DNA from 4 places in the Gottfriedia sp. NPDC058432 genome. Region 4 is predicted to be linked to each of the others. Evidence: riboswitches for the same ligand, from Rfam matches in the RefSeq annotation. Region 4 holds a riboswitch; each other region holds the start of a gene.
The links. A riboswitch is a leader RNA that binds a small molecule or an ion and turns the genes downstream of it on or off. The one in region 4 is predicted to bind thiamine pyrophosphate.

Region 1 (3,161 bases), on a different contig from region 4:
CAAATTTTTATTTTGTTTTTACTAATATCATTCCTTGAAGATTTTGGATATATGTCTCGCGCAGCTTTAGTAATGGATCGTTCGATGGAGATGGTTGGTTTAACCGGAAAGGCATTTATTCCAATGATTATAGGATTTGGTTGTAATGTACCTGGGGTTATGGCCGCTAGAACAATAGAACAGCCTAGAGAGAGACTACTCACGATTTTGTTAACACCATTAATGTCTTGTTCGGCGCGATTACCAGTATACGCACTATTCGTTGGAGCATTTTTTGCGAAAAATCAAGCAATAGTTGTTTTTTCACTGTATATACTTGGAATCGTAGTTGCATTAATTTTAGCTAAGGTTTTTTCATCTACTATATTAAAGGGTGAGTTTTCATTATTTGTCGTAGAACTTCCACCATACCGTATGCCACAAGGTAAAGCTTTATTTAGAAGCACATGGGACAAAGGGAAAGGCTTTATTCGAAAAGCTGGTACGTTTATTTTTGGTGGTTCTGTAGCTATATGGTTATTATCTTATATGGGCCCAAGTGGTTTCGGTGTTTCGATGGATGATAGCTTTTTAGCAATGATTGGGGGTATACTTACACCAATACTTTCTCCTTTAGGATTCGGTACATGGCAAGCAGGTGCTTCTTTACTAACAGGATTTTTAGCTAAAGAGGTTGTCGTATCTGCTATGAATATTATCTATCACGTGCCAAATGCACATTCTTTACAAGGAATACTGTCAACACAGTTTTCTGCACTTTCCGCATTTAGCTTTATGGTTTTTGTCTTATTGTATGTACCATGTCTAGCAACAGTTGCGACAATTCGTAAAGAGACAGGTTCAGCTAAATGGACATATTTCTCAGTTGGATATGCATTAGTTATTGCATATATATTAGCATTAATTATCTATCAAGTTGGAAGTCTCTTAGGCTACTAGAGAAAGGGGTATCTCCTTATGATTGTCAATATTATAATAGGAGCTCTTATTTTTGGATATGCAGGGTGGACACTTTTACGATATATAAAGAAAACGAAAAAAGGTAAATGTGGCTCTTGCTCGATCGCAAAAACTTGTAGTTCAAATTGTGATACAGTTAATTATTCAAAATAGCAATATGATTTTCTTTAAAGACAAAATTTAAAGGAATCAGTCTAAATACTTGAATAAATTTAGAGGATTAATTAAGATGATAAAGTAATTAAAGTAAATAATTGAATAGTACTAGGGGTGCCGTAAATGGTCGGCTGAGATTAAGACACAGGTAGTCTTTGACCCTTTAACCTGATCTGGATAATGCCAGCGTAGGAAAGTGAACGGTAGAATACATTTTTTGTATTCATAACATTGATTTGTTCGAGCACAAGTCCTTATGGGATTTGTGCTTTTTTGTATTTAAAATCAAGTTTCATCTTCTATCTGTAAGATCAAAGAGTTCTATTCATGAAATAGGGGGAAGAAAATTGAAAAAAGTATTAACGATAGCCGGCTCTGATTCAAGTGGTGGTGCAGGTATTCAAGCGGATTTAAAGACATTTTCAGCTCATCATGTTTTTGGAATGAGTGTAATTACAGCTGTAACAGCTCAAAATACGCAAGGAGTGTTCGCTGTACAAGATATGACACCAGAGATTATTGCAAGTCAGTTAGATGCAATTTTTACTGATATTGAAGTAGATGCTGTAAAAATTGGAATGGTATCTCAAATAGAGACGATTAAAGTAATTGCTGAGAAACTTAAGCAATATAAACCAAAGCAAATCGTAGTTGATCCAGTTATGGTTTCAAAAAGTGGATTTGACTTATTAAGTCCAGATGCAAAGGAAGCTTTAATTCAAGAACTCATTCCTTTAGCAACTGTTATTACGCCAAATCTTCCTGAAGCAGAAGTGATTACTGGAAGAAAAATTACAACGATTGAAGAGATGAAAGAAGCTGCTATTCAAATTCACTCATTAGGTGCAAAGAACGTCCTTGTAAAGGGTGGTCATCTAGAAGGTGAAGCGACCGATATTTGTTTTAATGGTGAGGAGTTTACAAGCTTTAACAGCGTTAGGATTAATACAATTAATACCCACGGTACAGGTTGCACTTTATCATCAGCGATTACATCTAATTTAGCAAATGAACTTGAATTAAATGAGGCAATTAGAGAGGCGAAAAACTATATAACATTAGCAATCAAACATTCCTTTTCAATTGGAAAAGGAGTAGGTCCTGTCCATCATTTCTACTCATTGTATGAAAAGGCAGGCGTTCAACATGTCTAAGCAAAATGCAAAAATGACGAAGTGGAACTTTACAACACTTTGGTTTGGTGCGGCAGTTTCTGTAGCGGAAATTATGACTGGTGCCCTAGTAGCACCACTAGGTTTTAAGAAAGGTTTAACAGCCATTTTAGTAGGGCATTTACTTGGTACACTATTGCTCATTTTAGGTGGAGTCATTGGTTCTCAGCAAAGATTGTCAGCAATGGAATCTACAAAAATTTCATTTGGTAGTTACGGTAGCTATTTGTTTTCGATTTTAAATGTTTTACAGTTACTAGGCTGGACGGCAATTATGATTTTAACAGGGGCTCGCTCTATCAATTTAGTTACAATAAAAGATTATAAATTCGATCACTTATGGGTTTGGTGTTTAGTAATTGGAGTATTAATCGCGATCTGGTTGTACTTTGGACAAAATGCTTCAAAAAAACTTAATAGTTTAGCCGTTTGTTTATTATTTGTTCTAACAATTGTACTGTGTTTTGTTATTTTTAAAAGTGATAAAATCTTAACTCAACCAAGCACTACTGGATTATCTTTTGGAGAAGCAGTTGAATTATCGGTCATAATGCCACTATCGTGGATTCCATTAATTAGTGATTATACTCGATTTGCAAAGACAACAAAGGATGGAGCAATTGGTAGTTTTATAGGTTATATGTTTGGAAGCTCTTGGATGTATATTATTGGGCTAGGCGCAGCACTGGCATTTAATGAAGTAGACCCGGTTGCTGTTTTAATGAGTGCAAATCTAGGATTATTTGCAGTTGGTATCGTTGTCCTAGCGACTGTTACAACAACATTCATGGATGCTTATTCTGCCGGAATATCAGTTACAACCATTTTTCCAAAACTAAATGGAAAACATATAGCCCTTATCGTTACAGCTAT
Region 2 (3,161 bases), on a different contig from region 4:
CGGTACTTCTCCGTTAATACATCCATAGTGATACCTTGTGGTTGGTAAAGTATTTTCATTTGAGTTATAACATTATGGCAACCTATTTCAATCATTCTTTCATTCATTTTTTGAACAACATTTAACAATTGATTCAAGTCACCTTCCATAGTTGTTTCTAAAGGCTGAACTTGATATTTTACACCTGATTCATCAATAATTTTAATCGCTTCATCAACTGCTGGAATAACATCCTCAATATTATTTGTTTTCGGTATAATTTGGACACTCATTAAAGTAGTTTGCATATTAACTCCTCCTTATTTCGCTGGTAAGAAATCATTCGTAAATGCTTCTTTTGGCTTAAAGTTTCCTTCTAATAATTTATTTTCAGCTAAGAAATCTGCATAGTTTTTCCAAACTGATAATTTTTGCTCACCCCAACGATTTGCATCATCTTTATATTTAGATGCTAACCATTCTTGGCTTTTTTCAACTAATTTTTTATCTAAATCCGGATTATCCTTTATTAAAATTGATGCAGCTTCTTTTGGGTTATCAATCGCAAAATTATATCCTTTTGACGCTGCAGCAACAAACGCTTTTACAATTTTAGGATTTTTACTAATCATTTTTTCATTCGTAGCTAAAACTGGAGTATAGTAATCTAGCTTTTTACTATAATCTGTTAAATAAATCATGTTTAATTTTTCTCCACGAAGCTCAGCTTCAATTCCTGTCCATCCTTGATAAATCCACGCAAAATCGATATCTCTTTTTACTGCAGTAAAGAAATCTGCATCGCCCATATTAACGATATTTAACTTATTAACATTCGCATTTTCTTCTGACATAAGTGATTTTAAAATAGCCTTTTCAACCGGTGAACCCCATCCACCATAAGTTTTTCCAACGAAATCTTTTGGAGATTTAATTTCTTTTTTCACTGGTGATGCAAACCCAGAAGTATTATGTTGAATAATTGCTGCAATTGAAACAATCGGTACATTTTGAACTCTTGCTTGTGTAATTGACTCTTGATAAGAAACCCCAAAATCTGCTTTACCAGATGCCACCAATTGGTCTGCTCCTGTTTCTCCCGGGTTGATTATATCTACATCAAGTCCTTGTTCCTTAAAGTAACCTTTATCCTTAGCAACAAATAACCCAGTATGATTTGTATTCGGGGTCCAGTCTAGTACGACAGTCACCTTTTTTAATTGCTTTGTCTTTTTAGTAGTGGTAGTTTTGTTTTGACCACATCCAGTTAACATTAAACAAATAGCCACTAAAAATACTACTAATTTTTTCATTATCTATATCTCCTTTTTGTTCTTTGTTTATACAAAAAGAAAACGCCCGGATATTAACCCGGACGTGAATGCGCTGTAAAAAACATATCTTAAAAGAGATACTGTTCCCTACGCTGGCATCACCCAGATCAGGTTCTAAGAGTCAACATCTTAAGGACGCTATCTCAGCCAGCAACACCGGCTCCTCCACATTTTTCTCATATATAAACTTTTCCTCATTAATATAACAGATAATGGTTGAATTTACGAATTATTTTTAACTTGCGTTTAATTGTTTTAATACTCAGTTAATAGGCGTAATAAAACTATGAAATTATAACATTTTTAAAAAGAGAATGATAAACAAAAATATCATTTCTTATAGTAAAATCTTATATGAATAAAGAATATACTACATCAACAATATTTAAGTAAAATGAGGGGATTTTTTGAATAAACCAATCGGAGTCATTGACTCAGGTGTTGGGGGCTTAACAGTTGCCAAACAAATTATAAGACAATTACCTAAAGAGGACATTTTATACTTAGGCGATACAGCAAGATGTCCATACGGATCACGACCATATACGGAAATTAGGGAATTCACTTGGGAAATGACTAATTTTCTACTGGAAAAAGATATAAAAATGTTAGTCATCGCCTGTAATACTGCAACTTCAGTCGTCTTAAATGAAATGCGGGAAAAACTTCATATCCCGGTCATTGGTGTTGTTCGCCCAGGTGCCAGAGCAGCAATAAAATTAACACAAAATGACCAAATCGGTGTCATCGGAACGAATGCTACTATTAATAGTAAAGCATATCATTCTGCATTAAAGCGGATTAACGACAAAGTTTTAATCGAAGGTTTGGCATGTCCAGAGTTTGCTGGGATTGTTGAAAATGGAGACTACAATAAACCTGAAATATTTGATATTGTTAAGCACACTCTTGCACCGCTTATTGATTCAAATATTGATACTCTAATACTAGGGTGTACTCATTACCCATTACTCGGTCCAATCATTCAAAAAGTGATGGGACCATCGATCCAACTTATTAGCTCTGGCGATGAAACAGCTTTAGAGGTAAGTGCAATACTAGATCAACAAAATATCTTATCTACCTCCGAAATCACTTCACATGAATTTTTTACAACTGGGGATCCAACCATTTTTAGTAAAATAGCGTCATCTTTATTCCAAGAACCGATGGAAAACGTAAAATATATAAAACTATAGACCATTCTAAATGAAAAAACCAACAAAGTAATCCTTTGTTGGTTTTTGTGTTTTTTAATTGCGTGCGCTCTTCAATGTTATATTATTCCTTTGTATTAATGGAAAAATAATCTTTTAGCATGGCATTGTTCTTTACAATATCATCCAATGTATATTGATCTAAAACTTGTAAAAATTGATCCAACGCTTTATTAAATATATGTTTTAAAGAGCAAACTGGTGTGATTACACAAGTATTGCCGTGCTCAAAACATTCTACAATATTAAAGTCTTCTTCAGTTTTACGAATTATTTCACCAATATTTATTTCTGTAGGCAATTTAGCTAAACGGATTCCACCGTTTCTACCACGTATCGTTTCGATATAGCCCATCTTTCCTAAATTATAAATTATTTTCATTAAATGGTTTTTAGAAATACCATAAGCTTCAGCGATGTCTTTAATATTAACTAATTTTTCACGTGGCTCAGAGCTTAGAAATATTAGTACACGAAGAGAGTAATCCGAATAAGTTGTTAAACGCATAACTTGTCCTCACTGTTTTATTTAAATTTAATCATAGCATAATTGTGAACATTTTTTAAACTTTTATGTATTTTTGCGAAAAAAATCACAAAAGAAGTATTTTACATATTGCTTTAAATAATT
Region 3 (3,161 bases), on a different contig from region 4:
ACTATTTTACCGCCAGTTGTAAATCCGATTACAGATATCAGTACAAGTATAACGGGAACAACAGAGGCGAATAGTACTGTGAAAATAACGTTACCTGACCAATCATTTTTAACGACAAAGGCAGGAGCGGATGGTTCATTCTCCGTACACGTACCACAGTGGGCATTGTATGCTGGGGATGTAGTACGTGCAACTGCAACAGATGTCGCAGGTAATACGAGTACAGATACAAATGTAACAGTAACGGCAGAAACGAAAAATCCAGTCGATCCAACAAACCCAACAAGTCCAGTTGAGCCAGTTAACCCAACTGATCCAGAGAATCCTCATGAACCAGGAACAAAGAGTTCATTAAGTATTGACTATGTGTCAAATTTCAATTTTGGTGTGCAGGAAACTTCAGGTAAAAATGAAGTTTATACTGCTCAATTAGATGAAGTAAAACAAACTTCAGATGGTTCAATCATTAAAGTACCAAATTTTATTCAAGTAACAGACCATCGTAGAACAAAAACTGGATGGAAACTAACAGTACAGCAAAATGAACAATTCAAGAGTGGTAATAATGAATTAACAGGTGCGGTTTTAAAATTAAATAATCCTTTTTTAAACTCATCCACTGAAGCTCAGTATAAACCAGTAGCTAATACATTGACATTGGTTCCCGGTGGCGGTGCCCAGAATCTAGCTTACGCAGATGAAGGGAAGGGACTTGGAACATGGACAATTGCATATGGACAGAATTCATCTAGCATAACCCTTTTTGTGCCTGGTGCAGCTTATAAAGAAGTAGGTGCCAAATATAAAACAACATTAACATGGACATTAGTAGATGCACCACTATAAAATTAAGAAACTTCCTATATAGATGTTAAAATGAAAGTAAATACCCCATCGAGTAAGTAAAAAATGACTACTCGGTGGGGTATCTTGTACTTACTTATTTGTACGCTTTGGAACTTTAGACTGGCTAAAAACTTATGCTGCTTGATTTCGATTCTTTTTAACATGTACAAGTACTGGTGCAGAAGAAAGTAAAATGATTAATAGAACTGCACTAATAATAAAAGAAGGAACCATGTACCAAGCATTATATACTAATGAATAAAGTGATACTGGTGTTCCTTTTGGAGCGTATGAACCGTAAAATACGATTCCAGCAATAAAATGGGAGATGAAACGAGCTAGTGAGCCGATAAAAGTTCCTAAAATTATATAGGCTGCTGCACTTTTTTTATTGCCATTTGCTAAACTAATTTTTATTTGTTGATATACAAGTCCAGCTAATCCGAGACTTGTAAATGCTAGAATATAGTCTAAAAATACTTGGATTGGATGAACAAAATATAGCTTTGTAACGATTTGTAATGCTGCTAATAATAGACCAGTAATTAAACCTTGCTTTAATCCCCAACGAAAAGCAATTAGAAAAACTGGAATCATTGATAATGATACAGAACCACCTTGAGGAGCAGTAAACAATGGTAAGAAATCAAAAACGATTGCTAGAGCTGCACACATCGCTATTTCTGTCATTAATTGAATCTTTGATGTCTTCATATATATATTTCCCCCTTTATCTCATGGACAACTTATGTAGTGAAACACTTTGTAAGGAGATATCAGTAGGAATAAATAAAAAAAGCAATACTGGGTAGCATGATGATCCCGGCGTTGCTTTTTCATCGTGCCACATCCCTACGTTAGTCCTAACTAACAGGTTCAGAGGGTAAGAATAGTTAATCTATTCACTCTCAGCCAAATGGCTCCCCTTGTGGTTTAGCTTACATTTAGTTGTCTTTACTAAATATAGTCAAGGTCATTTAAAAATACAATTAATTTATCCGTAAAAATTAAAAAAATTTTGCCTATTGTTAATGGTACTCACGTAGAACACTAATAAAGTTAACTATTTAGTTAGTAATTAAAATTATTTTTAAAAAATGAGTGTAATCATAGCTATTATGTAAAAAATAAGCATTATAACCATTATCTTATTTATCCTTGCCATAAATTATTCACAATGGCTTGCTTTTCATTTTAAAATTTACCGTGTAGAATGAATACGAAAGAACAGCTAAATTTTGGCAGAAAGTGTAAATAATTTGAAGGAGACATTTTAGATGATTCAAGTATTATTTGTCTGTTTAGGTAACATTTGTCGATCGCCAATGGCTGAGGCTGTTTTTCGTCATTTAGTGACAGAAAAAGGGTTAGATAAACAATTTATGATAGACTCAGCTGGTACTGGAGATTGGCATTTAGGTCACCCTCCACATAAGGGAACACAAGGTTTATTGAGTGAAAAAGGTATAACTTGCGAAGGTATGAAAGCTCGAAAAGTGACAGAAAATGACTTTAAATATTTTAGTTATATTGTTGCTATGGATGCACAGAATAAAGAGGATTTAATGAATTTAGCAAGAAATAATTGTATAGGAGAGATTTCACTACTTTCAGATTATGTTCCAGCATCAATGTGGAAGGAAGTGCCTGATCCATATTATACGGGTAATTTTAATGAAGTATATGACATCCTTACAGAAGGATGCTCTCATTTACTTCAGCATATTTTAAAGCAACACCAATTAACAGTTTAGAGGAGGATGTAGAATGTCAAAACGTAACAAAGCTTTACGCAATATTCTAGTCGGAGTCGCAATTGGTGCAGGAGTTACTCTACTTAACAAGGAAAATCGTGAGAAGATCTCACGTAAAGGAAGAAGTGTAACGAACAAATTAAATCAAATTAAAGATGATCCAGAAATCGTAAAAGGTGCTGTTCGAAATCAATTGAGAGTAGTACAAAGCTCAGTTGAGAAATTAGAAGGCAATGTACAGCTTGTAAAAGATAAATGGATCGAAATTAAAGATTCTACATTAAATAAGTTTGATAAAGGCTCTTCTAAAGTATCAGAAAAAGCAGTTGAAGCTGTAGAAGCGAAAATTGAAGATTCAATTGATCTAGAAGAAGGTAAATCGCAAATTTCAGCGACTTCACTAGAAGTAAATCATGAAAATGAATCTTCTGAAACTGACGAGCAGTTAGAAGCAACTCTTGAAGGTATTGAAGATATAACTGATGAAAATGCAGATGAAGTACAAGAGAAAGTAGAATCAATTTTATTGGCAGGTAATACATCTAAAGAATAACAATTGAA
Region 4 (3,161 bases):
TTGCTCGATTAGTGTATCTCTAAACACTTCCCAGCTTAAATCTTCAGCGATTCCATTAACTTTTTCAAGCGCTTGATAAATCGGAACTGTCCCTACTGGTACTGGAGAGTTTCGGATAATCCATTCACGTGTTGTATGAATATTCTTACCAGTAGAAAGATCCATCATCGTATCCGCACCCCAGCGAGTAGCCCATGTCATTTTTTCTACTTCTTCTTCGATTGAAGACGTAACCGCTGAATTACCTATATTGGCATTAATTTTCACATGAAAATTACGACCGATGATCATTGGCTCACTTTCAGGGTGATTAATATTCGATGGAATGACAGCTCTTCCCTTAGCAACTTCATCACGAACAAATTCAGCCGAAACATTTTCTCGAATCGCAATAAATTCCATTTCAGGTGTAATAATTCCTTTTCGAGCATAATGCATTTGAGTAATATTTCCATTCTCCTTTGCTCGTAACGGTTTTCTTTTTAACCCTTTAAATACTTCAACATTATGTTGATCTGACTCTTTTCTATATCCATTATCTTCAGGCTTTATTTCGCGCCCTTCATACTCTTCAACATCATTTCGTTCAATTACCCAATTTTGTCTAATCGCCTTAAGTCCATTTCGAATATCAACTGAGCTAGCTGAATCTGTGTAAGGTCCGCTAGTGTCGTATACTCTAACTGGAGCATTTTCTTCTTCTCCAAAAGTGCCAGTTGTTGGGCTTAATTGAATCTCACGCATTGGCACCTTAATGTCAGATCTAGATCCTTCAACATATACCTTCTTACTCCCTGAAAAACTAGACATGATGGAAAAATTCATTTCATTTACAGAATTGTTCATTTGATTTCATTCCCCTTTTTAATTAGTTTAAAAAGGACGAAATCCAATTCATTTAAAGCATGAAAAAAGCCGGAATCTTATTTTTAAGACCCGGCTAGGTGTTAGCAAAACTACATTAACAATTATGAAATCATTAATGAGAAATTTCTAACTTCCCCACGCTGGTATGAACCAGATCAGGTCCTGAGGGTTAAGAAACTTAATCGCGTTTCTCTCTCAGCCCAACTAATTGGACACCCCTAGTCAATCTATTAACTTGTTCAAAACTAAATATAAACCCACAAATTTAAAATGTAAATGTTTTTATTTCCCTAAATTTTTACAGAAATTCCAAATAAAAAATTTTTTTGGTTTTTTTATACTCCCGAAAATACTTGATTTTACTATACTTCAAGCCCAATTTCTGGTAATAAAATTGGACTAGTAAAAATAAATTTAGTATTGAATATTATTTTTTATATGCTATGCTAAGATTAATTTTCAAACATATTCATCACTAGGGGATCCCTTGATAAGGGCTGAGAATAAAGTAGTTACTTTTAAACCCTCAAAACCTGAACAGGCTAGTACCTGCGTAGGAAAGTGGCGCATTTTATACTTTTTTCGCGTGCAATGTAACCACTTTCTTTGTTTTAGGAAAGTGGTTTTTTTGTTGAAAAAATTTTGATAATGAAAGAGGCTGGGAAATGGAACTTATTGCAATTACAGATGATCAGCACTCAGTCGAAGTACTTGCTACAAAAATAATTCAAATAATCGATGCAGTCGACTATGTACATATTCGCGAAAAATCGAAAAAGGCAATCGAGCTAATATCACTCTTAAATCTACTAAAAATGAACAAAGTAGATATGAAAAAAATCGTTTTAAATGATCGTTTAGATATAGCTATTTTCTCTAACCTATCAAATATTCACTTACCAGGACATGGTCTTCCACTTGTTGATGTAAAAGAATATTTTCCTAATTTACGAGTAGGAAAATCAGTCCACACACTTACTGAAGCAATTCAGGCAGAAAATGATAAAGCTGACTATATTCTGTACGGTCATTGTTTTGAAACAGAGTGTAAAAATGGATTAACACCTAATGGGATTGAACTAATTCCAGAAATGAAAAAAACGTTAACTATACCAATCTATGCAGTCGGCGGTATATTACCTGAACATATCCAAGTTCTAAAAGAGAACGATATTGATGGTATAGCTGTAATGTCTGGCATTTTTTCTGCCCGAAATCCACTAGAAGCTGCTCTGCAATATTTTGAAAGGTGTAAATTCGCTTATGAACAAGAAATTTGATGTTGTAGTAATTGGTGGTGGAATAATAGGTTGTTCCATTGCTTATTATCTAGCGAAAGAAAACATTAATGTCGCAGTTCTTGAAGAACAGCAAGTTGGACAGAAAACAACTAAGGCAGCTGCAGGAATGCTTGGTGCCCATTCAGAGTGGGATCAGTCCGAGTCATTTTTTACTTTTGCTAGAAACAGTCAATTAACTTATTTTCAACTTCAAGAAGAATTAAAAGAGTTATGTGGAATCGATATTGAACTAAAAAAAGGTGGCATTTTCAAACTAGCTTATACCGATTTAGAAAAAAAACAATTAACTCCACTACTCACTCAAACTTCGGCACTTTGGTATAACCATGAGGAGTTAAAAAAACAGATACCTGGTGTCCATCCAAACATAATTGGAGCAGCTTATATTGAAGACGACGTGAATGTATTACCTGTTTCTGTCTGTAACGCGTTTTGCAAGAGTGCTCAAATTTTAGGTGCATCTATATTTGAATATACTCATGTATTTCAGATTCAAAAAAATGATTCACATTATTTAATTAAAACTACAAATGGCAATTTTGAAGCAAAAACTCTTGTAGTTGCAAGTGGTGTTTGGAGTAATTCATTGTTTGGGCAGCTTGGATTACATCATGAAATTATTCCCGTTAAAGGTGAATGCATCGCGGTCAGAAGTGAAAAGGTTGCATTAAAACATACTCTTTTCCATGAACAAAATTATATTGTTCCAAGGAATGACGGTCGCCTTGTCATCGGAGCTACGATGATCGATAACGAATGGAATGAGAACCCTAGCTTAAGGGGGATTGAGTCATTAATACAAAGCGCTAAAAAAATGCTTCCCGAAATTGAAGACATGAAAATTGATTCATTTTGGGCAGGATTACGACCGCGAACTCTCGACTATAATCCCTTTATTGGAATTCATCCCGAAGAAGATCAAATCTTATTTGCGACCGGCCATTTTCGAAATGGTATTTTGCTTGCACCAGCAACTGGAAAATTAATTCGAGA

Region 1: it holds a riboswitch for thiamine pyrophosphate, as region 4 does, so the genes downstream of both, thiD (bifunctional hydroxymethylpyrimidine kinase/phosphomethylpyrimidine kinase) here and ACFWM3_RS12865 (thiamine phosphate synthase) in region 4, are expected to answer to the same signal.
Region 2: it holds a riboswitch for thiamine pyrophosphate, as region 4 does, so the genes downstream of both, ACFWM3_RS01690 (ABC transporter substrate-binding protein) here and ACFWM3_RS12865 (thiamine phosphate synthase) in region 4, are expected to answer to the same signal.
Region 3: it holds a riboswitch for thiamine pyrophosphate, as region 4 does, so the genes downstream of both, thiT (energy-coupled thiamine transporter ThiT) here and ACFWM3_RS12865 (thiamine phosphate synthase) in region 4, are expected to answer to the same signal.

What each region holds. Positions count from the first base shown of each region.
Region 1 is NZ_JBHXLC010000002.1:114,436-117,596, forward strand. It holds gene feoB (ferrous iron transport protein B) at 1-939, shown strand, start outside; gene ACFWM3_RS02790 (FeoB-associated Cys-rich membrane protein) at 958-1,113, shown strand; TPP riboswitch at 1,217-1,328, shown strand; gene thiD (bifunctional hydroxymethylpyrimidine kinase/phosphomethylpyrimidine kinase) at 1,464-2,270, shown strand; gene cytX (putative hydroxymethylpyrimidine transporter CytX) at 2,263-3,161, shown strand, end outside.
Region 2 is NZ_JBHXLC010000001.1:325,994-329,154, reverse strand. It holds gene ACFWM3_RS01695 (thiamine-binding protein) at 1-287, opposite strand, end outside; gene ACFWM3_RS01690 (ABC transporter substrate-binding protein) at 300-1,292, opposite strand; TPP riboswitch at 1,381-1,490, opposite strand; gene racE (glutamate racemase) at 1,721-2,512, shown strand; gene ACFWM3_RS01680 (RrF2 family transcriptional regulator) at 2,595-3,038, opposite strand.
Region 3 is NZ_JBHXLC010000007.1:111,957-115,117, forward strand. It holds gene ACFWM3_RS09280 (WxL domain-containing protein) at 1-846, shown strand, start outside; gene thiT (energy-coupled thiamine transporter ThiT) at 979-1,560, opposite strand; TPP riboswitch at 1,679-1,783, opposite strand; gene ACFWM3_RS09290 (low molecular weight protein-tyrosine-phosphatase) at 2,124-2,600, shown strand; gene ACFWM3_RS09295 (hypothetical protein) at 2,614-3,153, shown strand.
Region 4 is NZ_JBHXLC010000011.1:23,249-26,409, forward strand. It holds gene thiC (phosphomethylpyrimidine synthase ThiC) at 1-846, opposite strand, end outside; TPP riboswitch at 983-1,097, opposite strand; TPP riboswitch at 1,335-1,444, shown strand; gene ACFWM3_RS12865 (thiamine phosphate synthase) at 1,533-2,147, shown strand; gene thiO (glycine oxidase ThiO) at 2,131-3,161, shown strand, end outside.